DNA from 2 places in the Streptomyces sp. NPDC058664 genome. Region 1 is predicted to be linked to the other one. Evidence: predicted binding sites of a transcription regulator. Region 1 holds the regulator's gene; the other holds the start of a gene.
What was found. The regulator HrcA, encoded in region 1, represses chaperone genes, less so after heat shock. The targets are predictions, from matches to a motif close to TTNGCACTCNGNNNNNCNGAGTGCNAA.

Region 1 (15,770 bases):
GCTCGCGTCCGCGGTCGCGCAGCTCACGTCCGACGTGGACGGGACGATCGACGAGGCCATCGTCGGGCGGTACTACACGGGCCGCGCCGAGGCCTCCTCCTTCAACATCGCGGACCGCGCGGTCGAGGGGCGGGCGGCCGAGGCGCTCGAGGCCCTGCGCTGGTCGCTCTCGACCGGGGTCGCGCCGCTGCTCGTCACCAGCGCGCTCGCGCAGGGCGTACGGGCGATCGGCAAGCTGTCGTCGGCGCGGGGCGGCCGGCCCGCCGACCTGGCGCGGGAGCTCGGCATGCCGCCGTGGAAGATCGACCGCGTGCGGCAGCAGATGCGGGGCTGGACACCGGACGGGGTGTCGATGGCGCTGCGGGCGATCGCGGAGGCGGACGCGGGGGTGAAGGGCGGAGGGGACGATCCGGAGTACGCCGTGGAGAAGGCGGTGGTCGCGGTGGCGCGGGCGGCGAGGATGCGGCGCGGGGAGTGACGGGGATCTCCCCCACCCCGCCCCTTCCCGAAACCCCGCCGGGGGCGGGCGGGGGTTGAGGTTCCTTCCCGGGGGCCGCGCCTCCGGACCCCCGAAAGGCAGCGGCGGCTTCGCGCCGTGAGGACCCCGGAGCTGGTGGGCGGCGGCTTCGTGGCGCGAGGGCCCCGGAGCTGGGCGGCAGCTTCGCGCCGCTAGGGTCCCAGAGCTGGGCGGCAGCTTCGCGCCGCTAGGGTCCCGGAGCTGAGCGGCGGCTTCGCGCCGCTAGGGTCTCGGGCTCCCGAAAGGCAGCGGCGGCTTTGCGCCGTTAGGAACCCGGGGCTGAGCAGCAGCTTCGTGCCGCTAGGGTCCCGGTGCCATGGGCCTTCGGCTCGTGCCGGCGGGAGGCCGGTGCCACGCGGCTTCGGTCCGGGCGCTCCGGCAGTAGGGGCTGCGGTGCTCCGGTGGGTCTCCGTCGCGGGAGCCGTGTCGTCGGGGTGGCGTTCGTCGGTGGTACGGCGAAGGCCCCGGCAGCTCCTGGGGAAGGAGGTGACGGGGCCTTCGACGTACAGACAGGGTGGGCTCGCACCCGCGTGGCGAACGCGTCCGCGTGCGAGTCCTGGGTGGCCGGGCGGGAGCGGGAGAGAGGGCCCGCTGGGTCCCGTACGGCCGATCACATCAGAGCTCAGCCCTGGAGAGCGGCAACCTTGATGGCCAGCGCCGACTTCTTGTTGGCGGCGGCGTTCTTGTGGATGACACCCTTCGAGACAGCCTTGTCGAGCTGACGCGAGGCGGCACGAGTGGCAACGGTGGCCTTCTCGAAGTCGCCGGCGGCGACAGCCTCACGGGCCTTGCGGATCGCGGTCTTGAGGGACGACTTGACGGCCTTGTTGCGCAGGCGCGCCTTCTCGTTCGTCTTGTTCCGCTTGATCTGGGACTTGATGTTCGCCACGAAAAGAGCCTTTACAGGTTCGATGTTCCTTCTGGAGTGCGACTCGCGGCTGAGAGGGCACACGAGACACAGCTGTCCACAGTATCAGTCACCCTCCGGGCCGCCCAAACCGGGCGCAGGGCGACGGGCATGGGACCATGGAGCCTACGTATCGATCCGACATCGCCCCGAGACGAGACCCTGCGTGCCCGCGACTCCTACCAACGTGCCCGAGCCGAGCCGTACCGACCCGGCTCTGATCCGCAACTTCTGCATCATCGCGCACATCGACCACGGCAAGTCCACGCTCGCCGACCGGATGCTCCAGCTGACCGGTGTGGTCGACCAGCGGCAGATGCGTGCCCAGTATCTCGACCGCATGGACATCGAGCGGGAGCGGGGCATCACGATCAAGTCCCAGGCGGTCCGGCTGCCGTGGGCGCCGAACGAGGGGCCGGATCAGGGCAGGACGCACATCCTGAACATGATCGATACGCCCGGGCACGTCGACTTCACGTACGAGGTCTCGCGTTCCCTGGCGGCCTGCGAGGGCACGGTCCTGCTGGTCGACGCGGCCCAGGGCATCGAGGCGCAGACCCTGGCCAACCTGTACCTGGCGATGGAGAACGACCTCACCATCGTTCCCGTACTGAACAAGATCGACCTGCCGGCCGCCCAGCCGGAGAAGTTCTCCGAGGAGCTCGCCAACCTCATCGGCTGCCAGCCCGAGGACGTGCTCAAGGTCTCCGCGAAGACCGGCGTCGGCGTCGACGCCCTGCTGGACCGGGTCGTCCGTGACGTTCCCGCGCCCGTCGGTGTCGCCGACGCCCCCGCCCGCGCGATGATCTTCGACTCCGTGTACGACTCGTACCGGGGTGTGGTGACGTACGTCCGTGTGGTCGACGGCCAGCTCAACAAGCGTGAGCGCATCAAGATGATGTCGACGGGCGCCACCCACGAGCTGCTCGAGATCGGTGTCTCGTCTCCCGAGATGACGCCTGCCGACGGCATCGGCGTCGGCGAGGTGGGCTACATCATCACCGGCGTGAAGGACGTCCGCCAGTCCAAGGTCGGTGACACGATCACCTCCCTGAACAAGGGCGCGACCGAGGCGCTCGGCGGCTACAAGGACCCGAAGCCCATGGTGTTCTCGGGCCTCTACCCGCTGGACGGCTCCGAGTACCCGGACCTCCGCGAGGCCCTCGACAAGCTCCAGCTCAACGACGCCGCCCTCGTCTACGAGCCGGAGACCTCCGCGGCCCTCGGCTTCGGCTTCCGCGTCGGCTTCCTCGGCCTGCTCCACCTCGACGTCATCCGTGAGCGGCTCGAGCGCGAGTTCGGGCTCGACCTGATCGCCACCGCCCCCAACGTGGTCTACCGCGTGGTCATGGAGGACGGCAGCGAGCACACGGTCACGAACCCGAGCGAGTTCCCCGAGGGCAAGATCAACGACGTGTACGAGCCCGTCGTACGCGCCACGATCCTCGCCCCGAGCGAGTTCATCGGCGCGATCATGGAGCTCTGCCAGACCCGTCGCGGCACGCTGATCGGCATGGACTACCTCTCCGAGGACCGGGTCGAGATCCGCTACACCCTGCCCCTCGCCGAGATCGTCTTCGACTTCTTCGACCAGCTGAAGTCCAAGACGCGCGGTTACGCCTCGCTCGACTACGAGCCCACCGGCGAGCAGGCCTCCAGCCTGGTCAAGGTCGACATCCTGCTGCACGGCGACAAGGTCGACGCGTTCTCCGCCGTCACCCACAAGGACGCCGCGTACGCCTACGGTGTGCGGCTCGTCGCGAAGCTGCGCGAGCTCATCCCGCGGCAGGCCTTCGAGGTGCCGATCCAGGCCGCGATCGGCTCCCGGGTCATCGCCCGCGAGACCATCCGCGCCATCCGCAAGGACGTCCTCGCCAAGTGCTACGGCGGTGACATCTCCCGTAAGCGGAAGCTGCTGGAGAAGCAGAAGGAAGGCAAGAAGCGCATGAAGATGGTCGGTTCGGTGGAGGTGCCGCAGGAGGCCTTCATCGCCGTCCTGTCGAGCGACGAGTCCTCCGGCAAGAAGAAGTAGCCGCCGCGGAAACGGTCAGGAACGGGTCCACGTGCCGAGTGCGCGCGGGCCCGTTCCGCATCGGTACGCGGGTTCGTTCGTTATTGAAGCGACGTGAAACGACGTCCTGCAGGCCCTTACGCGCCGGTCCTCCGCGCTTTAGTCTGATCCCGGCTCGAAGGTTACTCGCCAGTTAGTTACGAACCACCAGCAGGCACCGCCGCCGCCCGGAGGACGTCGTGAGCGACACACAGACCCAGATCGAGAACCGGCCGCCCTCCGTGGCGACCCTCTTCCTTGAGCGCGTCGAGCGGACTCCGGACGCGGAGGCCTACCGCTATCCGGTGCCCGCCGCCTCCGGCGCCGGTCCGGACGACTGGAAGTCGCTCAGCTGGGGCCAGGCCGCCGAACGGGTCTACGCGATCGCCGCCGGCCTCGTCGACCTCGGCGTCCAGTCCGAGGAACGGGTCGCCCTCGCCTCCGCCACCCGAGTCGAGTGGATCCTCGCCGACCTCGGCGTCATGTGCGCGGGCGCCGCGACCACCACGGTCTACCCGCAGACCAACGCCGAGGAGTCGGCGTTCATCCTCTCCGACTCCGAGTCGAAGGTCCTCATCGCCGAGGACGCGGTCCAGCTCGCCAAGGCCGTGGAGCGCCGCGCCGACCTGCCGAACCTCCACCACGTGGTCGTCATCGACGCCACGGGCGTGGAGAGCGACGGTGAGTTCGTCCTCTCCCTCGCCGAGCTCGAGGCGCGCGGCAAGGCGTACCTGGAGAAGCACCCCGAGGCCGTCAAGGAGCGGGTCGCGGCGATCACCCCCACCCAGCTCGCGACCCTCATCTACACCTCGGGCACCACGGGCCGCCCCAAGGGCGTCCGCCTCCCGCACGACAACTGGTCGTACATGGCGAAGGCCATCGCCGCCACGGGTCTCGTCACCCAGGACGACGTCCAGTACCTGTGGCTGCCGCTCGCACACGTCTTCGGCAAGGTCCTCACCTCGGGACAGATCGAGGTCGGGCACGTCACCGCCGTCGACGGCCGCGTCGACAAGATCATCGAGAACCTGCCGGTGGTCCAGCCGACCTACATGGCCGCCGTCCCCCGCATCTTCGAGAAGGTCTACAACGGCGTCGCGGCCAAGGCCCGCGCCGCCGGCGGAGCCAAGTACAAGATCTTCCAGTGGGCGGCCGGCGTATCCCGCGCGTACGCCAAGGCGACCCAGGACAACTTCCGCCGCACCGGTACCGCCTCCGCGCCCTTCGGCCTCACCGCCAAGCACAAGGTCGCCGACGCCCTCGTCTACGCCAAGATCCGTGACGCCTTCGGCGGCAACCTGCGCGCGTGCATCTCCGGATCCGCCGCGCTCGCCCCCGAGATCGGCTACTTCTTCGCCGGCGCGGGCATCCACATCCTGGAGGGGTACGGACTCACCGAGTCCTCCGCCGCCTCCTTCGTCAACCCGGGCGAGGCCTACCGCACCGGCACCGTCGGCAAGCCGCTCCCCGGCACCGAGGTCCGGATCGCCGACGACGGCGAGATCCTGCTGCGCGGCCCCGGCATCATGGAGGGCTACCACGGCCTGCCCGAGAAGACGGCCGAGGTCCTGGAGTCCGACGGCTGGTTCCACACCGGTGACATCGGCGAGCTGTCCGCCGACGGCTACCTGCGGATCACCGACCGCAAGAAGGACCTGATCAAGACGTCCGGCGGCAAGTACATCGCGCCGGCCGAGGTCGAGGGCCAGTTCAAGGCCGTCTGCCCGTTCGTCTCCAACATCCTCGTCCACGGCGCCGACCGGAACTTCTGCACCGCGCTGATCGCCCTCGACGAGCCCTCCCTCCTCGGCTGGGCCGCCGAGCACGGCCTCGCGGGCAAGTCGTACGCCGAGATCGTCGCGGCCCCGCAGACCGTGACGATGATCCAGGGCTACGTCGACCGCCTCAACGAGGGCCTCCAGCGCTGGCAGACGATCAAGAAGTTCCGCCTGCTGCCCCGCGACCTCGACATCGAGCACGGCGAGCTGACCCCGTCGCTGAAGCTGAAGCGGCCGGTGGTGGAGCGCGAGTACAAGGACCTCATCGAGGAGATGTACGCGGGGTCCAGGGAGTCCTGACCTCGCCCCTGTGGAGAGGTTGTCCACAGGCCGGACGTTCACCCCGGGCAGTACGGGACAATGGGGCTCATGCCTTCCGTACTGCCCGATGGTGAGACCGTTCCCGACGACGGGGCGCTGCCCCCGCACGCCCTGGAAGGGGCAGGGGAGCGACCCCTCGGGTTCTACCTGCACGTGCCGTACTGCGCCACGCGCTGCGGCTACTGCGACTTCAACACCTACACGGCGAGCGAGCTGCGCGGCACCGGCGGCGTCCTGGCCTCCCGGGACAACTACGCCGAGCAGGTCACCGAGGAGATCCGGCTCGCCCGCAAGGTGCTCGGGGACGACCCCAGGCCGGTGCGGACCGTCTTCGTCGGCGGTGGTACGCCCACGCTGCTCGCCGCCGGTGACCTCGTACGGATGCTGGGAGCCGTCAGGGACGAGTTCGGGCTCGCGGACGACGCCGAGGTGACCACCGAGGCGAATCCGGAGTCCGTGACCCCCGCGTATCTGGAGGAGCTGCGGGCCGGCGGCTTCAACCGGATCTCCTTCGGCATGCAGAGCGCCAAGCAGCACGTCCTGAAGATCCTCGACCGCACGCACACGCCGGGGCGGCCCGAGGCGTGCGTCGCGGAGGCGCGGGCCGCCGGCTTCGACCACGTGAACCTGGACCTGATCTACGGGACGCCCGGGGAGACCGACGACGACTGGCGGGCCTCGCTCGACGCGGCGATCGGCGCCGGTCCCGACCACGTCAGCGCGTACGCCCTGATCGTCGAGGAGGGCACGCAGCTCGCCCGCCGCATCCGGCGCGGCGAGGTGCCGATGACCGACGACGACGTGCACGCCGACCGGTACCTGATCGCGGACTCCGTTCTCGCCGAGGCCGGATTCGAGTGGTACGAGGTGTCCAACTGGGCCACCTCGGAGGCCGGGCGCTGCCTCCACAACGAGCTGTACTGGCGCGGCGCGGACTGGTGGGGCGCGGGGCCGGGGGCCCACAGCCACGTGGGCGGGGTGCGGTGGTGGAACGTGAAGCACCCCGGCGCGTACGCCGCGGCCCTCGCCGGTGGCAAGTCGCCCGGCGCCGGGCGGGAGCTGCTCTCCGAGGAGGACCGGCGGGTGGAGCGGGTGCTGCTCGAACTGCGGCTTCGGGAGGGTGTCGAGCTGTCGCTGCTGCGGCCGCAGGGGCTCGCGGCTGCCGCGCGGGCGCTGGCGGACGGGCTTCTCGCGCCTGAGCCGTACGAGGCCGGGCGCGCGGTCCTGACCCTGCGGGGGCGGCTGCTCGCCGACGCGGTGGTGCGGGATCTGGTGGACTGAGGTTCGGGCGCGGGGAGCGGAGGCGCCCGACAGGGCACCGTCCCGTCGTGCCCACCCTCCCCCAGACTCCGTCCGGGGGGACCCCCACGCCCTGCGGGACGATTGCCCACAACGGGCCCATCGGGACGAGCTGCCACAACAGGGTGGGGGCGCTTACGGCGCCGTCACGAAGTCGATCAGTTCTTCCACTCGGCCCAGGAGGGCCGGTTCCAGGTCCTTGTACGAGGTGACCCTCGACAGGATGTGCTGCCAGGCCGCGCCCGTGTTGTCGTGAGGCCAGCCCAGGGCGCGGCACACGCCCGTCTTCCAGTCCTGGCCGCGCGGGATCGCCGGCCATGCCGGGATGCCGAGGGACGACGGCTTCACCGCCTCCCAGACGTCGATGTACGGGTGTCCCACGACCAGCACGTCCGGGGAGGTCACCCGGGCGGCGATCCTCGACTCCTTCGAACCCGGCACCAGGTGGTCCACCAGGACCCCCAGACGGGCGTCCGGCGCCGGGCCGAACTCAGCGACGATCGACGGCAGGTCGTCGATGCCCTCCAGGTACTCCACGACCACGCCCTCGATGCGCAGGTCGTCGCCCCAGACCCGCTCCACGAGTTCGGCGTCGTGGCGGCCCTCCACGTAGATCCGGCCCGCCCGTGCCACGCGCGCGCGTGCGCCCGGCACGGCGACCGAGCCCGAGGCCGTACGGGTGGGGCGGGCGGGAGCGGAGACCGGTCGCACCAGGGTCACCACCCGGCCCTCCAGGAGGAAGCCGCGCGGTTCCATCGGGAAGACCCGGTGTTTGCCGAAGCGGTCCTCCAGGGTCACCGTGCCCGCCTCGCAGCGGATCACCGCCCCGCAGAAGCCCGTCGTGACCTCCTCGACGACGAGGTCACGGTCGGCCGGGATCTCCGGGACGGGCTTCGGCCTCTTCCAAGAGGGCGTCAGGTCCGGGTCGTAGCTGCGCATTTCGGTGACGTTAGGCGACGTGGAAGCGGTGTGCCAGTTCATCGCGCTGTGCCCGCACGAACGCGGCGTCCACCACCGCCCCGTGCCCCGGCACGTACACCGCCTCCTCGCCGCCGAGCCGCAGCAGCCGGTCCAGGGCGTCCGGCCAGCGCGAGGGGATCGCGTCCGGGCCCGCCTGCGGCTCGCCCGACTCCTCCACCAGGTCGCCGCAGAAGACCACCTCCCGCTCTCCCGGCACCAGGAGCACCAGGTCGTGGCGCGTGTGACCGGGCCCGACGTTCGCCAGGAGGACCTGCCGGCCGCCCAGGTCGAGCGTCCACTCGCCGGAGACCACGTGCCGCGGGGCCACCAGGACGTCCACGGCCTCCGCGGCCGCCGTCCCGTCGAGGCCCTGCCGTACCGCGTCCTCGCGCAGCTCCTCCCGGTCCCGCGCCCGGCCGAGCAGCTCGTCCGAGCCGACCGCGCCGAAGACCTCCGCGCCCGCGAAGGCCGCCGTGCCCAGCACGTGGTCGAAATGGGGATGGCTGAGTGCGATGTGCGTCACTCTCCGGCCGCCCGTGAGCTCCGCCACCTGTGTCCGCAGCTCGGTGCCCTCGGCGAGCGACGAGCCCGTGTCGTACAGCAGCGCCGCCCGTTCGCCCAGTACCAGTCCCACCGTGGCGTCCCAGTGGGGCAGCCGTCGCCGGCCCACCCCGTCCGAGAGCCGCTCCCATCCGTACGCTTCCCAATCCACGTCCATGGGGCGACGCTAACCGGTGGGGCGCCGCCTCCTTGCCAGGAGCGTCGCCCGCCGCCGTACACTGGCGGGGGATCGCTGGCACTCGGACAGGGTGAGTGCCAAAACCGGAGCAACCGGAACGACGACAGCTGGAGGTGCGCACGATGCTCAGCGAACGCAGACTCGAGGTTCTGCGCGCCATCGTCCAGGACTACGTCGGGACGGAGGAGCCCGTCGGCTCCAAGGCGCTCACCGAACGCCACAAGCTCGGCGTCTCGCCCGCCACCGTGCGCAACGACATGGCCGTCCTGGAGGAAGAGGGCTTCATCGCCCAGCCCCACACCAGCGCCGGCCGCATCCCGACCGACAAGGGCTACCGGCTCTTCGTCGACCGGCTCGCCGGCGTCAAGCCGCTGTCGACGCCCGAGCGCCGGGCCATCCACAACTTCCTCGACGGCGCGGTCGACCTCGACGACGTCGTCGGCCGCACGGTCCGGCTGCTCGCGCAGCTGACCCGTCAGGTCGCCGTCGTCCAGTACCCCTCGCTGACCCGTTCGACCGTCCGGCACGTGGAGCTGCTCTCGCTGGCACCCGCCCGCCTGATGCTGGTGCTCATCACGGACACCGGCCGCGTCGAGCAGCGCCTCATCGACTGCCCCGGGCCCTTCGGCGAGACCTCGCTCGCCGATCTGCGGGCCCGGCTCAACAGCCGGGTCGTCGGCCGCAGGTTCGCCGACGTGCCGCAGCTGGTGCAGGACCTCCCCGAGTCCTTCGAGGAGCCCGAGGACCGCGCCACGGTCTCGACCGTGCTCGCGACCCTCCTCGAATCCCTGGTCGAGGAGCACGAGGAGCGGCTGATGATCGGCGGCACCGCCAATCTCACCCGCTTCGGACACGACTTCCCCCTGATGATCAGGCCCGTCCTCGAAGCTCTGGAGGAGCAGGTCGTGCTCCTCAAGCTGCTGGGCGAGGCCAAGGAATCGGGCATGACCGTACGCATCGGGCACGAGAACGCCCACGAGGGGCTGAGCTCCACGTCCGTCGTCTCGGTCGGCTACGGTTCGGGCGGCGAGGCAGTCGCCAAACTCGGCGTGGTCGGACCGACCCGCATGGACTACCCCGGAACGATGGGAGCGGTACGCGCAGTGGCACGTTACGTCGGACAGATCCTGGCGGAGTCGTAAGTGGCCACGGACTACTACGCCGTACTCGGCGTGCGCCGCGACGCGTCCCAGGACGAGATCAAGAAGGCTTTCCGGAGGCTCGCCCGCGAGCTGCACCCGGACGTCAATCCCGATCCGAAGACGCAGGAACGCTTCAAGGAGATCAACGCCGCCTACGAGGTCCTCTCGGACCCGCAGAAGAAGCAGGTCTACGACCTGGGCGGCGACCCGCTGTCGGCCTCCGGCGGAGGCGGCGCGGGCGGCTTCGGAGCCGGTGGCTTCGGCAACTTCTCCGACATCATGGACGCCTTCTTCGGCACGGCCTCGCAGCGCGGCCCGCGCTCGCGGACCCGCCGCGGCCAGGACGCCATGATCCGTCTGGAGATCGACCTCAACGAGGCGGCCTTCGGCACCACCAAGGACATCCAGGTCGACACGGCCGTCGTCTGCACGACCTGCTCGGGCGAGGGCGCCGCTCCCGGCACCTCCGCGCAGACCTGTGACATGTGCCGCGGCCGCGGCGAGGTCTCCCAGGTCACCCGGTCCTTCCTCGGCCAGGTCATGACCTCCCGCCCCTGCCCGCAGTGCCAGGGCTTCGGCACCGTCGTCCCGACCCCGTGCCCCGAGTGCGCGGGCGACGGCCGGGTCCGGTCCCGTCGCACGCTCACCGTCAAGATCCCGGCCGGTGTCGACAACGGCACCCGGATCCAGCTCGCGGGCGAGGGCGAGGTCGGCCCCGGCGGCGGGCCCGCCGGCGACCTGTACGTCGAGATCCACGAGACCCCGCACGACACGTTCCAGCGGCGCGGCGACGACCTGCACTGCACGGTCACCATCCCGATGACGGCGGCCGCGCTCGGCACCAAGGTGCAGCTGCAGACACTCGACGGTCTCGAGGAGATCGACATCCGCCCGGGCACCCAGTCCGGCCAGTCGATCCCGCTGCACGGCCGTGGCGTCACCCACCTGCGGGGCAACGGCCGGGGCGACCTGATCACCCACGTCGAGGTGCAGACCCCGGGCAAGCTCGACGCGGAGCAGGAACGGCTCCTGCGGGAACTGGCCAAGCTGCGCGGCGAGGAACGGCCCACCGGCCAGTTCCAGCCGGGGCAGCAGGGGCTGTTCTCGCGGCTGAAGGACGCGTTCAACGGGCGGACCTGACCGGCCCGGAATTCGGTGGGGGAGGGGCGGCATCCGCGTGTGCGGGTGCCGCCCCTCCGCCTTTCGGAGCCGGCGACCGCCGCCCTCCGGAACCGTCCCTTCCATGACCTGACGTACGGATTCGGCCCCGAAGCAGGGGCATGGCACGATGCCCATATGTCCACCACCGCACTGAACGATCTCTCTCGGCATCCGATCGTGCAGGCCCCCATGGCGGGTGGCGCCTCCTGTCCCGAGCTGGCCGGAGCCGTCTGCGAGGCCGGGGCGCTCGGCTTCCTGGCCGGCGGGTACAAGACGGCCGGCGGCCTGTACCAGGAGATCAAGCAGGTGCGCGGTATGACCGCACGCCCCTTCGGCGTCAACCTCTTCCTGCCGCAGAGCGGGCGGCCCGCCGACCCGGCCGCCGTCGAGGTCTACCGCCACCAGCTCGCCGGCGAGGCCACCTGGTACGACACCCCGCTCGGCGAGACCGAGGACTGCCGTGACGACGCCTACGACGCCAAACTGGCCATCCTCCTGGAGGACCCGGTCCGCGTCGTCTCCTTCACCTTCGGCTGCCCCGCGCCCGAGGTCCTCGCCGCCTTCGCCCGCGTCGGTACGTTCACGATCGTCACCGTCACCTCCGCCGACGAGGCCCTCGCCGCCCAGCGGGCCGGCGCCGACGCCGTCTGCGTCCAGGGCGTCGAGGCCGGCGGACACCAGGGCACGTACCGCGACGACCCCGCCGACGACGGCGTCCCGGGCACCGGGCTGCTCGCCCTCCTCACCCAGGTCCGCGAGAGCGTCGCCCTCCCGATCGTCGCCGCCGGCGGGATCATGCGCGGCGCGCAGATCGCCGCCGTCCTCGCCGCGGGGGCCGACGCCGCCCAGCTCGGCACCGCCTTCCTCTGCTGCCCCGAGTCGGGCGCCCACCCGCTGCACAAGCGGGCCCTGACCGACCCGCTCTTCACCCGGACCGCCTTCACCCGGGCCTTCTCCGGCCGCCCGGCCCGCGGCCTCGTCAACCGCTTCATGCGCGAGCACGGGCCGTACGCCCCCGCCGCGTACCCCGAGATCCACCACCTCACCGCCCCGATCCGCAAGGCCGCCGCCACCGCGGGCGACGCCCAGGGCATGGCGCTGTGGGCCGGCCAGGGCCACCGGCTCGCCCGCGAGCTCCCCGCAGGCCGGCTGGTCGAGGTGCTGGCCGCCGAACTCGACACCGCCCTCTCCGACCTTTCCGGGCCCGCCCACAGGAGCGCCTCATGACCGCACCCGTCTTCGTCGTCGACGCCGTCCCCGGCACCGGCACCTTCGTCCTCGAAGGAACCGAGGGGCGGCACGCCGTCTCCGTGAAGCGGCTCCAGGGCGGTGAGGACGTCGTCCTCACCGACGGCCGGGGCCGCTGGGCGGACTGCGTGGTGCTCACCGCCGAGGGCAAGGACCGGCTGACCGTCCAGGTGTCGGGCGACCACGAGGACCCCGAGGAGGAGCCCCGGATCACCGTCGTCCAGGCGCTGCCCAAGGGCGACCGGGGCGAGCTCGCCGTGGAGACCATGACGGAGACCGGGGTGGACGCCGTCGTGCCGTGGGCGGCCTCCCGCTGCATCACCCAGTGGAAGGGCGACCGGGGCCTCAAGGCGCTCGCCAAGTGGCGGTCCACCGCGCGCGAGGCCGGCAAGCAGTCGCGCCGCACCCGGTTCCCCGAGGTCTCCGACCTGATGACGACGAAGCAGGTCGCCGCGCTTCTCGCGGACGCCGACTTCGCGGCCGTCCTGCACGAGGACCGAGACCATCCGAGCGGGGCGCTCGCCACCGCCGAACTCCCGGAGAAGGGCTCGATCGTGCTGATCGTCGGCCCCGAGGGCGGTGTCTCGCCGCAGGAACTCGCCGCGTTCGAGGAGGCGGGGGCGAAGCCGTACCGGCTGGGCCGCAGCGTGCTGCGCACCTCGACGGCGGGCACGGCGGCGACGGCGCTGGTCCTGGCGCGTACGGGGCGCTGGAGCTAGGGCCGGAGCTAGAGGGTGGCCCGCCGATCAGGCCGGGTTCGCGGTGTCCGGTGCCTCCGTCCCCGTCAGGGTGTCGTAGAGGGGCCAGGCGTTCTCCTCCCGGACGCCGTGGGTGGTGGGGAGGAGGCCGCGGTTCCCCGCTTCGCCGAGGAAGCGGCGTACGACGCCCGGCTCGTTCAGGTTGAGAACGGGGCCGTCGGCCGAGGCCACGTCGCCCTGCCCGAAGGGATAGCCGGACACGATGCGGCCCGGGGCGGTCCGGAAGACCAGCCGGAGCTGCGCGTGGGGGAGTTCCGTGCGGCGCAGGGAGAGCACCGTGCGGCAGTCGGGGTGCCGGTGCCGGACGTTCCAGAGCCACACCGTGTCGTCCACCGTCATCCTGCGCGGTGCGCGTTCCCGCCTCATGCGGCGCAGTGTACGGACCGAACCCGGTGGACGGCGGCCCCCGGCGGCTCCATAAAGTGGCCGCATGGCCGACGAGTCCCCTCTGATCCGCAGTCTGCGCGCCGCCGTGGCCGCCGCCCCCGGTGACGTACCCCTGCGTCTTCACTTCGCCGAACTCCTCCTCTCCGAGGGACGGAACGACGAGGCCGTCACGGAGGCGGCCGTCGCCCTCCAGCACGCGCCGGGGGACGCGGACGCGCGGGCGCTGATGATGCGGGCGATGGGCGTGCCCCTGGCAACCGCGTCCACCCCGGCGACCGAGCAGCCCACGACGCCCCCCGTGCACGCCGAGCAGTCGGTAAAGCCGGTGACACCCGAGACGCCGGTGACACCCGAGCCGTCCGCGGGCGACGCGCGCGGCTTCGACTGGGACGCCGCCGAGCAGCAGGTGCGTGACCTCGTCGGCCCCCGTTTCCTGGAGGACCCGCAGGCCGCCGACGGCGAGGGTGCCGCCGGGGACGCCGCCGCCTGGGACGTCGACGCCCCCGGTGCCGTACGCCTCGCCGACGTCGGCGGCATGGAGGAGGTCAAGGACCGGCTCGAAGCCGCGTTCCTCGCGCCCATGCGCAACCCCGAACTGCGCCGCCTGTACGGCAAGTCGCTCCGCGGCGGACTGCTCCTCTACGGCCCGCCCGGCTGCGGCAAGACCTTCATCGCGCGCGCCGTCGCCGGCGAACTCGGCGCGAACTTCCTCACCGTCTCGCTCTCCGACGTCCTCGACATGTGGATCGGCGCCTCCGAGAAGAACATCCACGACATCTTCGAGACCGCCCGCCGCCAGGCCCCCTGCGTCGTCTTCCTCGACGAGCTCGACGCCCTCGGGGCCAAGCGCTCCCGCACGCACCACAGCGGCCTGCGCAACGTCGTCAACCAGCTCCTCACCGAGCTCGACGGCATCGCGAGCGGCGCCGGCAACGAGGGCGTCTTCGTCCTCGCCGCCACCAACGTGCCCTGGGACGTGGACATCGCGCTCCGCCGCCCCGGCCGCCTCGACCGCACCTTGCTCGTGCTCCCGCCGGACGCCACCGCCCGCGAGTCGATCCTCCGCTACCACCTGCGCGAGCGCCCCATCGAGGCCGTCGACCTCGGCAAGCTCGTCAAGGCCACCGAGGACTTCTCCGGCGCCGACCTCGCCCACGTCTGCGAGAGCGCCGCCGAGGCCGCGCTCCTCGACTCCGCCCGCAGCGGCTCCGTGCGCCTCATCACCACCAAGGACCTGCTCGGCGCGGCCAAGCAGATCAAGCCGTCCACGGAGCCGTGGTTCGCCGCCGCCCGGAACGTCGCCATGTTCGCCAACGAGGGCGGCCTGTACGACGACCTCCTCGCCCACCTCAAGCGGAAGCGCAAGCTGTGACCACCCCGGCCACCCCGACCGCCCTCCTGCGCGCCGAGGCCCTGTACGACACCGGGCGGTACGCGCAGGCCGGCGAGCTCGTCGCCCAGCACCTGGCGACCGAACCGGAGGACGCCGAGGCGCTCGTCCTGCTCGCCCGCTGCCACCACCGCGCCGAGGACCACCCGGCCGCCCTGGACGCCGTGGACCGGGCGCTCGCCGCCGAACCCGAGCTGCTCATGGCCTGGCTGATGCGCGTCCAGATCCTGCTGGGCCTGCGCCGCTTCCAGGACGCCGAGACCTCCGCCCGGTACGCCGTCCGGCTCGCCCCGCAGTACTGGGGCACCCACTACGCCCTCGGCACCGCCCTCGCCCAGTTCGGGGAGCACGCGCGCACGCCCGCGCGTACCGTCGAGGCGTACGAGGCGGCGCGGGCCGCCGTCGGTCTCGCCCCCGAGGAGGACGCGGCCCACTTCCTGGTGGGGCTCACCGCCCAGCGCCGGGGCGATCACGCCACCGCGCAGCGGGCGTACGAGACGACGCTGCGGCTCAACCCGCAGAGCAGCGAGGCCCACAACAACCTGTCGCTGCTGAGGCTGCGGCGCCGCTGGTTCCGGCGCGGGGCCTGGACGCAGGCCGCCGAGGGCTTCGTCGCCTCCGCCGCGCTCGACCTCCAGGACCGCAAGGCCCGTTACAACCTGGAGGCCATGGCCTGGAACACCGCCGCCGGGGCCCGCTGGGTGGCCCTGCTCGGCTTCGTCGCCGCCGCGCTCGGCTCCGCCCCGGTCCGTACCGGAGCCACCGGCACGGAGGCGGTCGTCCCCTTCCTGATCGGCGCGGCCGTCCTCCTCGGCGCCTGGGGCGGCTGGGTGCTGTGGATGGGCCGCCGGGTGCCGCCCCGGCTGCGCCGCCCCCTGTTCCTCGTGGCGCGCTCCTGCCGGCCCGTGATCGCGATGGCCACGGCCGTGGGGCTGCTCGGCCTCCACTCGGTGGTGACGATGGCCCTGTGGTCGTTCGACGCGGGCGTGGTCGGCGGACTCGGGACCCCGCTGTTCTGGGCCGTGATCATCACGTACTGGGTGAGCCGCTCGGCCCTGAACCGGCGCGCCCCCAAGGACTGAGCGACGCCGCCGGGAGCGGCAGGGGAGGACC
Region 2 (15,770 bases), on a different contig from region 1:
GCCCTGGACGCGGGCGCGGACTGGCTCGGGACGGCCACGCCGCACGAGGCGCTCGCGCTGCGGGCCGCCGGGATCGTCGACGTGCCGGTCATGTGCTGGCTCTGGACGCCCGGGGATCCGTGGGACCGGGGGATCGAGGCCGGCCTCGACATGTCCGTGAGCGGGATGTGGGCCCTGGAGGAGGTTCTCGACGCGGCCAGGAGGACCGGGGGGACCGCCCGTATCCAGCTCAAGGCCGACACCGGGCTCGGGCGCAACGGCTGCCAGCCCGCCGACTGGCCCGAGCTCGTGGAAGCGGCGCTGAAGGGGGAGGCCGACGGTCTCGTCAAGGTCACCGGGCTCTGGTCGCACTTCGCGTGCGCCGACGAGCCCCACCACCCCTCCATCGCCGCCCAGCTCGACGTCTTCCGCTCGATGCTCGACCACGCCGAGCGGGCCGGTGTCGCCCCCGAGGTCCGGCACATCGCCAACTCGCCCGCCACCCTCACCCTCCCCGAGGCCCACTTCGACCTGGTCCGGCCCGGCATCGCGCTGTACGGCGTCTCGCCGAGCCCCGAGCTCGGCACCGCCGCCGAGCTCGGACTGAAGCCGGTCATGTCGCTGAAGGGCAGCGTCGCGCTCGTCAAGCGGGTGCCGGGCGGGCACGGGGTGAGTTACGGGCACCACTACGTCACCGAGGGCGAGACCACCCTCGGGCTCGTTCCCCTCGGCTACGCCGACGGCGTCCCCCGGCACGCCTCGGGCCGCGGTCCCGTCCTCGTCGACGGCACGGTCCGCACGGTCGCCGGACGGGTCGCCATGGACCAGTTCGTCGTCGATCTCGGCGGGGACGAGCCCGCGCCGGGCACCGAGGCCGTGCTCTTCGGTTCCGGCGAGGGGGGCGAGCCGACCGCCGAGGACTGGGCGGTGGCCGCCGACACCATCGCGTACGAGATCGTCACCCGGATCGGCGCGCGCGTCCCGCGCGTGTACCTGGGCGAGTAGGGGGGCCGACGTGGTCGAGGCAGGCGGTACGGGCACCACCAGCTGGCGGCGCGCCGGGTTCGCCGGCGCCGCGATAGGCGTCCTGGCCGCCGGCGCGGCCGCCGGGGTCGCCGTCGAGCGGCTCACCGTCGGCCGCTCCGTACGCCAGAAGGCGCGGCTCGCGCTCGACGCCACCGGCCCGTACGGCGGTCTGCGCGGGACCCCCGGCCGGGCGCTCGCCGACGACTCGACCGTCCTGTACTACGAGGTGGACGAGGTCGAGGCGGACGCCCCGCCCGCCCGCCGCCGCCGGCTCTTCGGACGCAAGGAGCCCGCGCCCGTCACCGTCGTCTTCAGCCACGGCTACTGCCTCAACCAGGACTCCTGGCACTTCCAGCGGGCGGCGCTGCGCGGTCTCGTCCGTACCGTCCACTGGGACCAGCGCAGCCACGGCCGCTCCGGCCTCGGCGTCTCCCAGGGCGGCCCCGGCGCGGTGTCCGTCTCCATCGACCAGCTGGGCCGCGACCTCAAGGCGGTGCTCGACGTCGCCGCGCCGGAGGGCCCGCTCGTCCTCGTCGGGCACTCGATGGGCGGCATGACGATGATGGCGCTCGCCGACCGCTATCCGGAGTTCGTCCGCGAGCGGGTGGTCGGCGCGGCCTTCGTCGGCACCTCGGCGGGGAAGCTGGCGGAGGTGTCGTACGGGCTGCCGATGGCCGGCGTGAACGCCGTCCGCCGGGTCCTGCCGGGCGTGCTGCGGGCGCTCGGCGCCCAGGCGGAGCTGGTCGAGAGGGGCCGCAGGGCGACCGCGGACCTGTTCGCGGGGCTGATCAAGAAGTACTCGTTCGCGTCGAGGGACGTGGACCCGGCGGTGGCCCGCTTCGCGGAGCGGATGATCGAGTCGACCCCGATCGACGTCGTCGCCGCCTTCTACCCGGCCTTCGCCGAGCACGACAAGGCCGCCGCCCTGCCCGTCTTCCGGGACCTGCCGGTGCTCGCGCTCGCCGGGGACAACGACCTGGTGACGCCCAGTTCCCACACCGAGGCCATCGCCGATCTGCTCCCCGACGCGGAACTCGTCATAGTCCCCGACGGGGGCCATCTGGTGATGCTGGAGCACCCGGAGGCGGTCACCGACCGCCTCGCCGACCTGCTGGTACGGGCCGGGGCCGTCCCCGGGACGGCGGTGGCGACGGTCACGGCGGCGGAGCCGGACATCCGCAACGACTAAATTGGCGTGCATGGAAGCAGCGCACCCGCCCGTCTCCGGCGCCACCCTCTCCGTCGACTCCCCCCAGCAGATGCAGGAGCTCGGCCGACGCCTCGCGAAGATCCTCCGTCCCGGCGACCTCGTCATGCTCACCGGCGAGCTCGGCGCCGGGAAGACCACCCTGACCCGGGGCCTCGGCGAGGGGCTCGGGGTGCGGGGCGCCGTCACCTCCCCGACCTTCGTCATCGCCCGCGTCCACCCGTCCCTGACCGGCGGCCCGGCCCTCGTGCACGTGGACGCGTACCGCCTCGGCGGCGGTCTCGACGAGATGGAGGACCTCGACCTGGACGTCTCGCTGCCCGAGTCGGTGATCGTCGTCGAGTGGGGTGACGGCAAGGTCGAGGAGCTGACCGACGACCGGCTGCACCTCCTGATCCACCGGGTGACCGGCGACACCGACGACGACCGGCGCACGGTCGTCCTGCGCGGGATCGGCCCGCGCTGGGCCGACGAGGACCTGGGTGCGCTCTGACCCGGCTGACCTGGGTGCGCTCCGAGGGCCGGGAGGCGGAGACGTAGATTCCGACAACGCGTCGGGAAGGTGTTGCGTCGTTCGCACGTGCCGTGGTGACATGGATGCACGAGCTGGTTAGGTCTACCTAACCTACGGGAGGCATGCATGGCGACGCCGAAGCGCGCGGAACACATCCGGGACCACGTCTCGATGAGTGAGCTGCTGGCGTCCTGCGTGGCCGCCCAGACCCTCTCGACCCCGCCCCGGATCCGGCCGGAGCGGGAAGAGGAGGGGCTGGAAGGGCCCGACGGAGGGCTGCGGCCGCAGGACGTGCGGGACGCGCGGGACGAGGCCGCGTAGGACGGTGGCGGCAGGACGCCGATGATCCGGGCGTACGGCCGTCGTCGACGCCGGTCACCGGGCGTACGGTCACTGTCGGCGTCGGCGTCGGTCGCTCGGGCATACGGTTGCCGTCACCGCCGTCACCGCCGTCACCGCCGTCACCGCCGTCACCACGGCTCAGGCGACGACGACGACCTTCGCGCCGATCACCGCGAACATCCACAGCGCGTCCCCGTCGGCCCGCTTCATGCGGATGCCGCCCGTCTTCCTCGTCGGGTCCGGGCTCGGCGTCGAGCCGTCGACCGCCGCGCTGAAGCCGATCGCCACGTCCTCGGCCGTCGCGAACCGCACCACGTGCTCGATCTGCACGCCGTCCGAGCCGCGGACCGAGCCCGAACGGGACGTCACCTTGTACGCCCCGGGCAGCGGGTCCACCGTGCTCGGCATCACCGTGAACGTACGGGTCGCCCTGCCCTTCGCGTCGACCAGCCACACCCGGCGGTCGGCGAGCGCGTACACGACCCGCTCGCCGCTGCCCGAGTTCACCGGGATCGCGAGCGGGTTCCTCGCGGGCTGCTTCGGGCCGCCGCTCGGCGAGACCGACGGGGCGGTCGTGCCCGGCGTCCGAGGCTTCTGCGCCAGATCGGCGGGGACGTTGGCCGAGGCCTGGTACGCGAGGAAGGCGACCGCGGCGACGGCCGCCGCCGTGAGCCCGGCCACGAATCCCGAGCTGCTCCGTGCCACCGTGCCCACCTCTCGTACGAACGTATCGAAGGGTGACGGTAGCAGCCGGGGGAGCGGGGGGCCGGGCACCGTGCCCGGGAGCCGTAGGCTGTTCGCGTGCTGTTGCTCGCCATGGATACCGCCACCCCCGCCGTCACCGTCGCCCTCCACGACGGCGAGGCCGTCGTCGCCTCGTCGGGTCAGGTCGACGCCCGCCGCCACGGGGAGCTGCTGCTGCCCGCCGTCGACCGGGTCCTCAAGGAGGCCGGGCTCACGCTCGACGCGCTCACCGGCGTCGTCGTCGGTGTCGGCCCCGGCCCGTACACGGGCCTGCGCGTCGGCCTCGTCACGGCCGCGACCTTCTCCTCCGCCCTCGGCGTGCCGGTCCACGGCCTCTGCACCCTCGACGGCCTCGCGTACGCCTCCGGCATCGACGGTCCCTTCGCCGTCGCCACGGACGCGCGGCGCAAGGAGGTCTACTGGGCGCGGTACGACGACTCCCGCACGCGCGTCACCGACGCGGCCGTCGACCGGCCCGCCGACATCGCCGAGCGGCTCGCCGGCCTCCCGGTCGTCGGCGCGGGCGCCCGCCTCTACCCCGAGGCCTTCCCCGACGCCCGCGACCCCGAGCACCAGTCGGCGGCGGCGCTCGCCGCGCTCGCCGCGGAGAAGCTGACGGCCGGCGGGGACGGCTTCCTCGACCCGCTGCCGATGTACCTGCGCCGCCCCGACGCGCAGGTGCCGAAGAACTACAAGGTGGTCACACCCCAGTGACCGGCGCCGTGGAACTGCGCGAGATGCGCTGGTGGGACATCGCGCCGGTGCTGACCCTCGAGGACGAGCTGTTCCCCGAGGACGCCTGGTCGGCGGGGATGTTCTGGTCGGAGCTCGCGCACGCGCGCGGACCGCGGGCCACCCGCCGCTACATCGTCGCGGAGGACGGTGAGGGGCGGCTCGTCGGCTACGCCGGGCTCGCCGCCGCCGGCGGACTCGGCGACGTGCAGACGATCGCCGTCGCCCGCGACCAGTGGGGCACCGGCCTCGGCGCCCGGCTCCTCACCGAACTCCTCAAGGAAGCCACCGCCTTCGAGTGCGACGAGGTGCTCCTCGAAGTGCGCGTGGACAACGTCCGGGCCCAGAAGCTCTACGAGCGCTTCGGTTTCGAGCCCATCGGTTTCCGGCGCGGCTACTACCAGCCCGGAAACGTGGACGCGCTCGTGATGCGACTGACCGTTCAAGGAACCGGGACCGAGATCTGATGTCCGTACCGACTCGTGGCCGGGGCGCGTCGACCCCCGGCCGGGCCGTACCGACCCCCGGCCGGGCCGTACCGACTCGTGGCCGGGCCGTACCGGCCTACGGCCGGGGCGTATCGACCCACGGCCGGGCCGCGCCGACCCACGGCCGGACCGCGCCGACTCATGACTGGACCGTACCGACTCATGGCTGGAATGACTGATGGCTGCTGACGAACCGCTCGTACTCGGCATCGAGACCTCCTGTGACGAGACCGGCGTCGGCATCGTCCACGGGACCACGCTCCTCGCCGACGCCGTCGCCTCCAGCGTCGACACCCACGCCCGCTTCGGCGGCGTCGTGCCCGAGATCGCCTCCCGCGCCCACCTGGAGGCGATGGTCCCGACGATCGAGCGCGCCCTCAGGACGGCCGGTATCTCCGCCAGGGACCTCGACGGCATCGCCGTCACCGCAGGACCCGGCCTCGCGGGCGCCCTGCTCGTCGGCGTCTCGGCCGCCAAGGCCTACGCCTACGCCCTCGGCAAGCCGCTCTACGGCGTCAACCACCTCGCCTCCCACATCTGCGTCGACCAGCTGGAGCACGGCAAGCTGCCCGAGCCGACGATGGCCCTGCTCGTCTCCGGCGGCCATTCCTCGCTGCTGCTCTCCGCCGACATCACCTCCGACGTGCGCCCCCTCGGCGCCACCATCGACGACGCGGCCGGCGAGGCCTTCGACAAGATCGCCCGCGTCCTCGACCTCGGCTTCCCCGGCGGACCGGTCATCGACCGGCTCGCCAAGGAGGGCGATCCGGCCGCCATCGCGTTCCCGCGCGGCCTGAGCGGCTCCAGGGACCCCGCGTACGACTTCTCCTTCTCCGGTCTCAAGACCGCCGTGGCCCGCTGGATCGAGGCCAAGCGGGCGGCCGGCGAGGAGGTGCCGGTACGGGACGTGGCCGCGTCCTTCCAGGAGGCGGTCGTCGACGTGCTCACCCGCAAGGCCGTCCGGGCCTGCAAGGACGAGGGCGTCGACCATCTGATGATCGGCGGCGGCGTCGCCGCCAACTCGCGCCTGCGGGCCCTCGCCGAGGAGCGCTGCGAGCGGGCCGGCATCCGGCTGCGGGTGCCGCGTCCCGGCCTGTGCACGGACAACGGCGCCATGGTCGCGGCCCTCGGCTCCGAGATGGTCGCCCGCAACCGGCCGGCCTCCGACCTGGAACTGTCGGCGGACTCGTCGCTTCCGGTGACGGACCCGCACGTGCCGGGGAATCACGCGCACGACCACGACCACGACCACGTGCACGAGGTCAGCAAGGAGAACCTGTACCCGTGACCACCGTGACGCTCATGTGGGAGGCGCGGGCCGCCCAGGGCCGGGGCGCCGAGCTCCTGGAGTGGGCCAGGGCCCAGGTCCTCCCGTACGAGCCGGTGCGCCGGGAGATCCTCCGCGCCCCCCAGGACCGGGTCCTCGTCCTCACCTGGTGGGAGACGGCGTCGTTCGACGCGGAGCTGCCCGAGCTTCCGGAGCCGGACGCGGAGCTGATCACCCGTCCGGTCCACCGCTGGCGCTTCGAATCGGTGGAATAGGCGAGGCCGGATCGGTGGAACGGGCGAGACTCGAGCAACCTTTCGACCCGGGCGGGCATCCCACAACGCGTGAAGAAGACGATCGCGCTGTGGGCGGCCCTCACCGCCGCCACCCTCCTGGTGACCGGCTGCGCGGCGGAGGACCCCGTCGCGCACGCCCCGAGGACGCCGGCCGGGCACGAGGGGGGTCCCTCGGCGGACGAGACCGCCGGAGGGAACACCGGAGGCCGTGCCGCCGGTGACCGTGCCGCCGGTGACAAGGCGCCCGGGGCGCCCGCAGCCCCCGACGCGGCCCCCGGGGCCGCGGGCGCCGCCGCCGCGTACCGCAAGTGGGGTCTCGAGCCCTTCGCGCCGCCGCCGGCCCCGCCCGCGACCAAGCCGGTCGTCCGGCCGCCCGGCGGCCCGGTCCCCGTCATCAGCGACATCCCCACCACCGAGAAGATCGTCTTCATCACGATCGACGACGGGGCGGAGAAGGACCCCGAGTTCGTCACGATGATGAAGGACCTCAAGGTCCCGGTCACGATGTTCCTCACCGACTCGGCCATCCGCGCCGACTACGCCTACTTCGCGCCGCTCGTCGCCCAGGGCCACGGCCTCGCCAACCACACCCTCACCCACCCGAACCTGCGCACCCTCTCCCAGGACGCCCAGCGCCGGGAGATCTGCGGTCAGCAGACGAAGCTGAAGAACCGTTACGGTCAGGCCCCGCGACTCTTCCGCCCGCCCTACGGCAACTGGAACGAGGCCACGCGCGCGGCGGCCGGCGAGTGCGGCGTCGACGCGATCGTGCTGTGGCGCGAGTCCATGCAGATCAAGAACATGCAGTACCAGCGCGGCGACCGGAAGCTGCGTCCCGGCGACATCATCCTGGCCCACTTCCGGGGCCCGTCCGAGCTCAAGGGCCGGACGATGACGGAGATGACGGCCACCATGCTGCGCCGCATCCAGGAGCAGGGCTTCACCGTGGCCCGGCTCGAGGACTACGTGTAGGAAATTCCCCGGGCGTGGTGTCGATGCGGGCCCGGCCCGTTCGACGTATGTGTGGAAGGCGGGGAACGGCCCCGCCACCGCACCCCCGAGGAGCCGTCATGCCCCGCTTCCTGTCCCTCGTCCGGATCGAGGAGAACACCATCGACATGGAGAGCGCCGACCCCGGCTTCGAGGAGCGCATGGGCGCGCTCTTCGAGGAGATCAGCAAGGCCGGCGCCATGGTGGACACGGCCGGGCTCAGGCCGACCGCCGAGGCCACCCGGATCACCTGGTCGGACGGGAAGCTGTCGTACACCGACGGACCGTTCACCGAGACCAAGGAGGTCGTCGGCGGCTACGCCATGCTCCAGTGCAAGGACATGGCCGAGGCCGTCGAGTGGGGGAAGCGCTTCCTGGCCGTCCACCCGCCGCACTGGAAGGTCGGCCTGGAGGTCCGCGAGGTCGAGGAGATGCCGGAGGGCTGACCCGTACGGATGCCGGAGGGCCGGCCCGGCCGCACTGTCCGACCCCTGTGCTGTCATGTGGGACATGACGGTGGAAAGCACACTGGAGACGGTGTTCCGGATGGAGTCGGCGCGGATCGTCGCCACCGCGGCGCGGATCGTCCGCGACGTCGGCATCGCCGAGGAGATCGCCCAGGACGCGCTCGTCGCCGCCCTGGAGCAGTGGCCGCTGGCAGGGGTCCCGGAGCGGCCTGGCGCCTGGCTGACGGCCACCGCCAAGCACCGCGCCGTCGACCTCGTGCGGCGGCGCGAGACGTACGCCCGGAAGCTCGCGGAGGTGGGCAGGACGCTCACGGAGGAGTCGTACGACCCCGAGCCCACCGGACCCGGCGACATCGACGACGACGTGCTGCGGCTGATCTTCACCGCCTGCCATCCGGTGCTCTCGGCCGAGGCGCGGGCGGCCCTGACCCTGCGGCTCGTCGGCGGGCTCCGCACGGACGAGATCGCCCGCGCCTTCCTCGTACCGGAGGCGACGGTCGCGGCGCGGATCACCCGCGCCAAGCGGACGCTCGCGAAGGCGGGCGTCGAGTTCGAGGTGCCGTACGGGGAGGACCGGGCGGCCCGGCTCGGTTCCGTCCTCGAAGTGATCTACCTGATCTTCAACGAGGGGTACGCGGCGACCGCCGGCGACGACCTGTTGCGGCCCGGCCTGTGCGAGGACGCGCTGCGACTGGCCCGGTGCCTCGCCGCCCTCGTGCCGCAGGAGGGCGAAGCACAGGGCCTGGCCGCCCTGTTGGAGCTCCAGGCCTCCCGGGCGGCGGCCAGGACCGGGCCCGGCGGACGGCCGGTGCTGCTCGCCGCGCAGGACCGGCGGCACTGGAACCGGCTGATGGTCCGGCGCGGGTTCGCCGCCCTGGAGCGGGCCGGGGACGGGCGCTCGTACGGGCCGTACGCCCTCCAGGCCGCCATCGCCGCCTGCCACGCGCGGGCCGCCTCGTACGAGGAGACCGACTGGGCGACCATCGCCGCGCTCTACGGGCGGCTGGGCCTCCTCGCTCCCTCCCCGGTCGTCGAACTGAACCGCGCGGTCGCCGTGTCGATGGCCGAGGGCCCCGCGGCGGCCCTTCCGATCGTCGACGCCCTCGCCGCGGAACCCGCCCTGGCGCACTACCACCTGCTGCCGAGCGTGCGGGGCGACCTGCTGGCCAGGCTCGGCAGACCGGCGGAGGCCCGCGCGGAGTTCGAGCGGGCGGCCGCGCTCACCCGCAACGAGAGCGAGCGGGCGCTGCTGTTGGGGAGGGCGCGGGAGTCGTCGGGCGGCCGGTGAGGACGCGGGAGTCGCGGGGCGGCCGGTGAGGACGCGCCCACCAGGGCCCCGGGGGTCCGTCGGGCCGGTGGGCGGGCCTCCGAGGACGTCCGGCCGGGCCGGTGAGGCGCTCCCATGGAGTGCTTGGCATGTCCCCGCGCATCCCGCTGCCTCCGCCGCCTCCGCCCGTCGAGCTCCGGAGCCGGCCCGACCGGGACGCGCGGCTCGCGGACCGGGCGTCGGCCCTCGACGAGCTCGGCGGGCGGCTGCCCGGCGGCGGGCGGCTCGTGACGTTCCTGCTCGGGTTCTTCCTGCTCCGACTGGGCTGGGGGCTGTTGAGCGTCCTTCTCGTCTCGCTCGGCAGGCCGGTACCCGACCCGATCGTCCTGCTGACGGGCCTCTTCACGGCGCTCCCGGGCGTCGGCGTGCTCGGTACGGCCGTGTGGCTGGTGGTCCGCGGCCTGCGCCGCGACCGGACCGTCCGGGAGCGCCTCGTCCTGTGGGCCGCCCTGGACCGGCACGGTCCGACGGACGCCCGGCTGCGCGCCCCGTCCTCAGCGTCTGCTGGCCGCTGCTGTCCCTCGCGATGTGCGGGCTCGGTCCGTGGATGGGCTTCGCGGTCCCGGCTGGTGTCAGCCGGGACGACGGATACGGCATGGTCGCCTACGGCATGGGCGTCGCCCTGATCCTCTGGAACACGGGGCTGACGGGCCTGGCGAAGGCCGTCGGCCACTACCGCCTCGCGATACGCCTGACGGGCGGCCGGCGCTGAGACCCAGGGGCTGACACCGGGCCTCAGCGGCCGGCGCCGGGCCTCGCCGGGTGGCCGATCAGCATCGTCGGGGCGCCCGCCACTCGCGTGAGCAGGACCGTCGCCGCGTTCGGTCCCTTCGGTTTCACCTTGCGGCGGATCTCCTCGGGCTCCACCGCCGAGCCGCGCTTCTTCACCGTCAGGGTGCCGACCTCGCGCTCCCGCAGCAGGGCCTTCAACTTCTTCAGGTTGAACGGGAGTTCGTCGGTGATCTCGTAGGCGGCGGCGTACGGGGTGGGGACGAGCGCGTCCGCCGTGACGTACGCGATCGTCGCGTCGATCAGGCCGCCGGCCACCTCCTCCGCCACCTCGGCGACCAGATGCGCGCGGATGACGGCGCCGTCCGGCTCGTAGAGGTAGCGGCCGACCGGGCGGACCGCCGGGTCGGGCAGGCCCCGGCCGGCGAGGGCCGCGCCCGAGGGGAGCAGCGTGGCCCGGCGGGCGCCCGGCTCCGTACCGAACCAGAGGACCGCCTCCTTGACGTCCCCGCCGTCCGAGATCCACTCGGCCTCGGCCTCGCCGGGCACCGCCTCGTGCGGGATGCCGGGGGCCACCTTCAGGGCCGCGTGCGGGGCCCGGCGGGCCGCCTCGATCGCCCAGGACAGCGGCGGGGAGTAGGCCTCGGGGTCGAAGATCCGGCCCCGCCCGCCGCGCCGCGCGGGGTCGACGAAGACGGCGTCACACGGGGTGGTGTCGATGGCGGTGACGTCCGCGCACCGCACCTCGATCAGCTCCGCGAGGCCGAGCGCCTCGGCGTTGGCGCGGGCCGCCTCGGCGGTCAGCGGGTCGCGGTCGACGGCGAGTACGGAGATCCCGGCGCGGGCCAGGGCGATCGCGTCGCCGCCGATCCCGGAGCAGAGGTCGGCGACGCTGCGGACGCCGAGCGCCTTCAGCCGGGCCGCCCGGTGGGTGCCGACCGAGGCGCGGGTCGACTGCTCGACGCCGTTCGGGGTGAAGTACATCCGGTACGCGTCCTCCGCGCCGAACTTCGCCACCGCCCGCTGCCGCAGCCGTGCCTGCCCGATGGCCGCCGTGACCAGCTCGGCGGGGTGGTCGCGGCGCAGCCGGGAGGCCACCGCCAGCTCCCGCGCGGGGTCGTAGTCGCGCAGGGCGGTGAGGAGGGTCTGTCCCTCGGGGCCGAGGAGGGGGGCGAAGGAGGCGAGGTCGGTCACCCGTCCCATTGTGGGCCCTGTGCCGCTGTGGGCCGGCCGGGGGACGTGGGTGCGGTACGGCGGTGTCGCGGCCGGGAACGGGCGTCCGCGCTGGCAGGATGCGGCGCCATACGACTCATACGACAAAAGGACAAACAGATGGCACACGGTGTGCACCGTCCGTCCCGGGTGCTCGGAGCCGCCCTCGTCGTCGCCGCCCTCGCCTCCACGGCCACGGCCTGCTCCGACGGCCCCGAACCGGTCACCGGTGCGCCCGCGGCCCCCGCCGCCGGTCAGCAGGCCCCCGCCGCCGGCCGGCAGGCCCCGGCCCAGGCCGCGTCCGGCGCGCTCAACGCGTACGTCGAGAAGGTCCGCGCGCAGCGCGCCGCCCGTGTGCTCGCCGCGAAGAGGTGGGGCCTCGCCCGGCCGCCGCTCGACGCGCCCGCCCCGCCCGCCGTCAAGCCGAGGATCACCACCCGCAAGGGCTTCGAGACGGACGGCGAAGGCCTGCCGCCGGTCTTCACCACCGTGCCGACCAAGCAGAAGGTCGTCTTCCTGACGATCGACGACGGGGCGGAGAAGGACCCCGAACTGCTGCGGATGATGAAGGAACTCCGGATCCCCTACAGCGCCTTCCTCAGCGACTACGTCGTCAAGGACGACTACGGCTACTTCGCCCGGATGCAGAAGTCGCAGGAGGGCGGGGTCTCCCTGCACAACCACACCCTCAACCACCCCTACCTGCCCGGACTCTCGTACAAGCAGCAGAAGCGCGAGATCTGCGGCATGCAGGACGTCATCGAGAAACGATTCGGCAAGCGGCCCCCGCTGTTCCGCCCGCCGTACGGCAACTACAACGAGAACACCCTGCGCGCCGCCAAGTCCTGCGGGATCAAGGCCGTACCGCTGTGGGCGTCCGAGGCCTTCCCCGACCGCATGGAGTGGCGCGAGTGGGACCGGGACCTGCACCCCGGCGACATCGTGCTCACCCACTTCCGGGGCAAGGGCGACTGGAAGGGGAGCATGGCCGACATGATCCGCCGGGTGATGAACGTGATCACGGCGAAGGGGTACGCGGTCGCGAAGCTCGAGGACTACGTGTGACCGGGAAGCCGGGCCGACGACTGATCGGGCTGATCAGGCCGATCCGGGCGCGTCGGCCGGTGGCCGCCGCGGTGCTGGCCGGTGCGCTCCTCGCCGCCTCCGGGTGCGCCTCGGCCGTGGACCCGATCGAACGGCTCGGGCGGAAGGCGGTGGAGCGGGTGGGGACGGCGGAGCCGCGGGACACGGCGACGACCGCGGAGCGGCCGGCCGGCCGCGCCCTCCCCGAGCCGCCACGGCCTGCCCGACCCTGACCCGTTCAGGGGCGGCCTGCCCGATCCCGAGCCGCAGGCCGCACCGATCCGCCGGGCGCGGCCTCTCCGCCCCCCGAGTCGCCGGGTGCGTTCCAGCCTCCCGGGCACTCGCAGGGCCCGCCCCCGCTGCGGCAGACGCACCGGGCCCCGGACGACGGGGTCGGGGAGACCGCCGGGCCGGGGGCGCGGGGTGGGACCGCGACCATTCCTCGTTCGCGACGAGCAGGGTCGCGAGGCCGAGCAGCCCCACCGCGAAGAACTGGCCCCAGGCGGACCGGGTCCAGCCCCCGCGCAGCATCGACAGGCCGAGCAGCAGCACGCCCGCCGCGATCGCGCCGAGGACGAGCACCGGAACCCAGTCCATCGGCGGTGTCCCCCCGGGCCGCGAGCCGTACGCCTCGCCCCACTTCCGCATGCCCAGCACGAAGGTGGCGATCAGGACGAGCACGCCTTCCAGGAGCAGGAGTACGCACGCGAACGCGATGTCGGCACCGGTGCGAACAGGGGGGCGGGAAGTCGTCATGGGTCGAACCCTCGTACGGAACCGTGGAGTGCGGGAAGCCGTTCCCCGTACCGAGACCGAATCGCCGCGCGGCACGGAATTGGCACTCCGCTTGACCGAGTGCTAATCGCGGTCATAGTCTCGGCTCTGGCACTCCCCACCGGAGAGTGCCAACACAGCGACGGGCAGGTCCGGCACCCGCGACGACGGATCCACCTGGTTCGCCACCTCAGACAGTCAACCCCGTGATCTCCGAAGGGGGAGGTCGGATCGTGACGACCACCAGCTCCAAGGTTGCCATCAAGCCGCTCGAGGACCGCATTGTGGTCCAGCCGCTCGACGCCGAGCAGACCACCGCCTCTGGCCTGGTCATCCCGGACACCGCCAAGGAGAAGCCCCAGGAGGGCGTCGTCCTGGCCGTGGGCCCGGGCCGCTTCGAGAACGGCGAGCGTCTGCCGCTCGACGTCCAGACCGGCGATGTCGTGCTGTACAGCAAGTACGGCGGCACCGAGGTGAAGTACAACGGCGAGGAGTACCTCGTCCTCTCGGCCCGTGACGTGCTCGCGATCGTCGAGAAGTAATTCACCGAAGTACTGAAGTACCGAAGTACCGAGCACTGAAGCAGATGCTCAGAGCTGCGCCCCGAGGCCTCTTCCAGGCGCCCCGGGGCGCGGTTCGTTCCACCCGATTCCGAGAGGGCTGAACCGCTCCCATGGCGAAGATCCTGAAGTTCGACGAAGACGCCCGTCGCGCCCTTGAGCGCGGCGTCAACAAGCTTGCCGACACGGTGAAGGTGACGATCGGCCCCAAGGGCCGCAACGTCGTCATCGACAAGAAGTTCGGCGCCCCCACCATCACCAACGACGGTGTCACGATCGCCCGCGAGGTCGAGATCGACGACCCGTACGAGAACCTCGGCGCCCAGCTGGTGAAGGAGGTGGCGACCAAGACCAACGACATCGCGGGTGACGGCACCACCACCGCCACCGTGCTCGCCCAGGCCCTGGTCCGCGAGGGTCTGCGCAACGTCGCCGCCGGTGCCTCCCCGGCCGCCCTGAAGAAGGGCATCGACGCCGCCGTCAAGGCCGTCTCCGAGGAGCTCCTCGCGACCGCCCGTCCGATCGAGGACAAGTCCGACATCGCCGCCGTCGCCGCGCTCTCCGCGCAGGACCAGCAGGTCGGCGAGCTCATCGCCGAGGCGATGGACAAGGTCGGCAAGGACGGTGTCATCACCGTCGAGGAGTCCAACACCTTCGGTCTGGAGCTCGACTTCACCGAGGGCATGGCCTTCGACAAGGGCTACCTGTCCCCGTACATGGTCACCGACCAGGAGCGTATGGAGGCCGTCCTCGACGACCCGTACATCCTGATCAACCAGGGCAAGATCTCCTCGATCCAGGACCTGCTGCCGATTCTGGAGAAGGTCATCCAGGCCGGCGCCAGCAAGCCGCTCCTGATCATCGCCGAGGACGTCGAGGGCGAGGCCCTGTCGACCCTGGTCGTGAACAAGATCCGTGGCACCTTCAACGCGGTGGCCGTCAAGGCCCCCGGCTTCGGCGACCGCCGCAAGGCGATGCTCGGCGACATGGCCACCCTCACCGGTGCCACCGTCATCGCCGAGGAGGTCGGCCTCAAGCTCGACCAGGCCGGCCTGGACGTGCTCGGCACCGCCCGCCGCGTGACCATCACCAAGGACGCCACCACCATCGTCGACGGTGGCGGCAACGCCGAGGACATCTCCGGTCGCGTCGGCCAGATCAAGGCCGAGATCGAGTCCACGGACTCCGACTGGGACCGCGAGAAGCTCCAGGAGCGCCTCGCGAAGCTGGCCGGCGGCGTGTGCGTGATCAAGGTCGGCGCCGCCACCGAGGTGGAGCTGAAGGAGAAGAAGCACCGTCTGGAGGACGCCATCTCCGCGACCCGCGCCGCGGTCGAGGAGGGCATCGTCTCCGGTGGTGGCTCCGCTCTGGTCCACGCCGTCAAGGTCCTCGAGGGCAACCTCGGCAAGACCGGCGACGAGGCCACGGGTGTCGCGGTCGTCCGCCGCGCCGCCGTCGAGCCGCTGCGCTGGATCGCCGAGAACGCCGGCCTCGAGGGCTACGTCATCACCTCGAAGGTGGCGGAGCTCGACAAGGGCCAGGGCTTCAACGCGGCCACCGGCGAGTACGGCGACCTGGTCAAGGCCGGCGTCATCGACCCGGTGAAGGTGACGCGCTCCGCCCTGGAGAACGCCGCCTCGATCGCCTCCCTCCTCCTCACCACCGAGACCCTCGTGGTGGAGAAGAAGGAAGAGGAGCCCGCGGACCACGGCCACGGCCACGGTCACGGCCACTCGCACTGAGGCTCGTAACCGATCGGCTCGCAGCCGAGCACCGAGGCCCGGTGCCCCCGTCGCGGGGGCACCGGGCCTCGGCGTTTCCCAGAGATCCACGGGGGGCTCACGTAGGGGTCCACGCGGGGCTCATGGGGGGATCCGCGTAGGGCTCACGCCTCCACCGCGCCGAGCCGCTCCATCAGCCCCAGCAGGTCGTACTGCCACCAGCCCTCCGCGATCTTCCCGTCGTCCCGGAAACGGTGGATGACCATCCCGGTCATGGTCACCTCCATGCCGGTGGGCTGGAGCCCCATGAAG

Region 2: a site for HrcA is predicted at 13,239-13,265, ahead of groES (co-chaperone GroES). Genes of this name have one in related genera too.

The regions. Positions count from the first base shown of each region.
Region 1 is NZ_JBHXRW010000013.1:126,036-141,805, reverse strand. Features, by position in the region: gene holA (DNA polymerase III subunit delta) at 1-478, shown strand, start outside; gene rpsT (30S ribosomal protein S20) at 1,140-1,406, opposite strand; gene lepA (translation elongation factor 4) at 1,591-3,456, shown strand; gene ACFWUY_RS13720 (AMP-dependent synthetase/ligase) at 3,675-5,552, shown strand; gene hemW (radical SAM family heme chaperone HemW) at 5,613-6,854, shown strand; gene ACFWUY_RS13710 (DUF3097 domain-containing protein) at 7,008-7,811, opposite strand; gene ACFWUY_RS13705 (MBL fold metallo-hydrolase) at 7,822-8,550, opposite strand; gene hrcA (heat-inducible transcriptional repressor HrcA) at 8,694-9,713, shown strand; gene dnaJ (molecular chaperone DnaJ) at 9,714-10,853, shown strand; gene ACFWUY_RS13690 (nitronate monooxygenase) at 11,010-12,101, shown strand; gene ACFWUY_RS13685 (16S rRNA (uracil(1498)-N(3))-methyltransferase) at 12,098-12,841, shown strand; gene ACFWUY_RS13680 (hypothetical protein) at 12,869-13,246, opposite strand; gene ACFWUY_RS13675 (AAA family ATPase) at 13,311-14,639, shown strand; gene ACFWUY_RS13670 (tetratricopeptide repeat protein) at 14,636-15,739, shown strand.
Region 2 is NZ_JBHXRW010000018.1:58,573-74,342, forward strand. Features, by position in the region: gene alr (alanine racemase) at 1-984, shown strand, start outside; gene ACFWUY_RS16870 (alpha/beta fold hydrolase) at 995-2,194, shown strand; gene tsaE (tRNA (adenosine(37)-N6)-threonylcarbamoyltransferase complex ATPase subunit type 1 TsaE) at 2,205-2,705, shown strand; gene ACFWUY_RS16880 (hypothetical protein) at 2,853-3,047, shown strand; gene ACFWUY_RS16885 (hypothetical protein) at 3,207-3,749, opposite strand; gene tsaB (tRNA (adenosine(37)-N6)-threonylcarbamoyltransferase complex dimerization subunit type 1 TsaB) at 3,870-4,526, shown strand; gene rimI (ribosomal protein S18-alanine N-acetyltransferase) at 4,550-5,011, shown strand; gene tsaD (tRNA (adenosine(37)-N6)-threonylcarbamoyltransferase complex transferase subunit TsaD) at 5,211-6,320, shown strand; gene ACFWUY_RS16905 (hypothetical protein) at 6,335-6,574, shown strand; gene ACFWUY_RS16910 (polysaccharide deacetylase family protein) at 6,644-7,567, shown strand; gene ACFWUY_RS16915 (YciI family protein) at 7,666-8,031, shown strand; gene ACFWUY_RS16920 (RNA polymerase sigma factor) at 8,096-9,340, shown strand; gene ACFWUY_RS16925 (hypothetical protein) at 9,469-10,005, shown strand; gene ACFWUY_RS16930 (SAM-dependent methyltransferase) at 10,115-11,311, opposite strand; gene ACFWUY_RS16935 (polysaccharide deacetylase family protein) at 11,441-12,385, shown strand; gene ACFWUY_RS16940 (hypothetical protein) at 12,382-12,636, shown strand; partial or broken gene ACFWUY_RS16945 (DUF6234 family protein) at 12,818-13,159, opposite strand; gene groES (co-chaperone GroES) at 13,411-13,719, shown strand; gene groL (chaperonin GroEL) at 13,851-15,479, shown strand; gene ACFWUY_RS16960 (ester cyclase) at 15,623-15,770, opposite strand, start outside.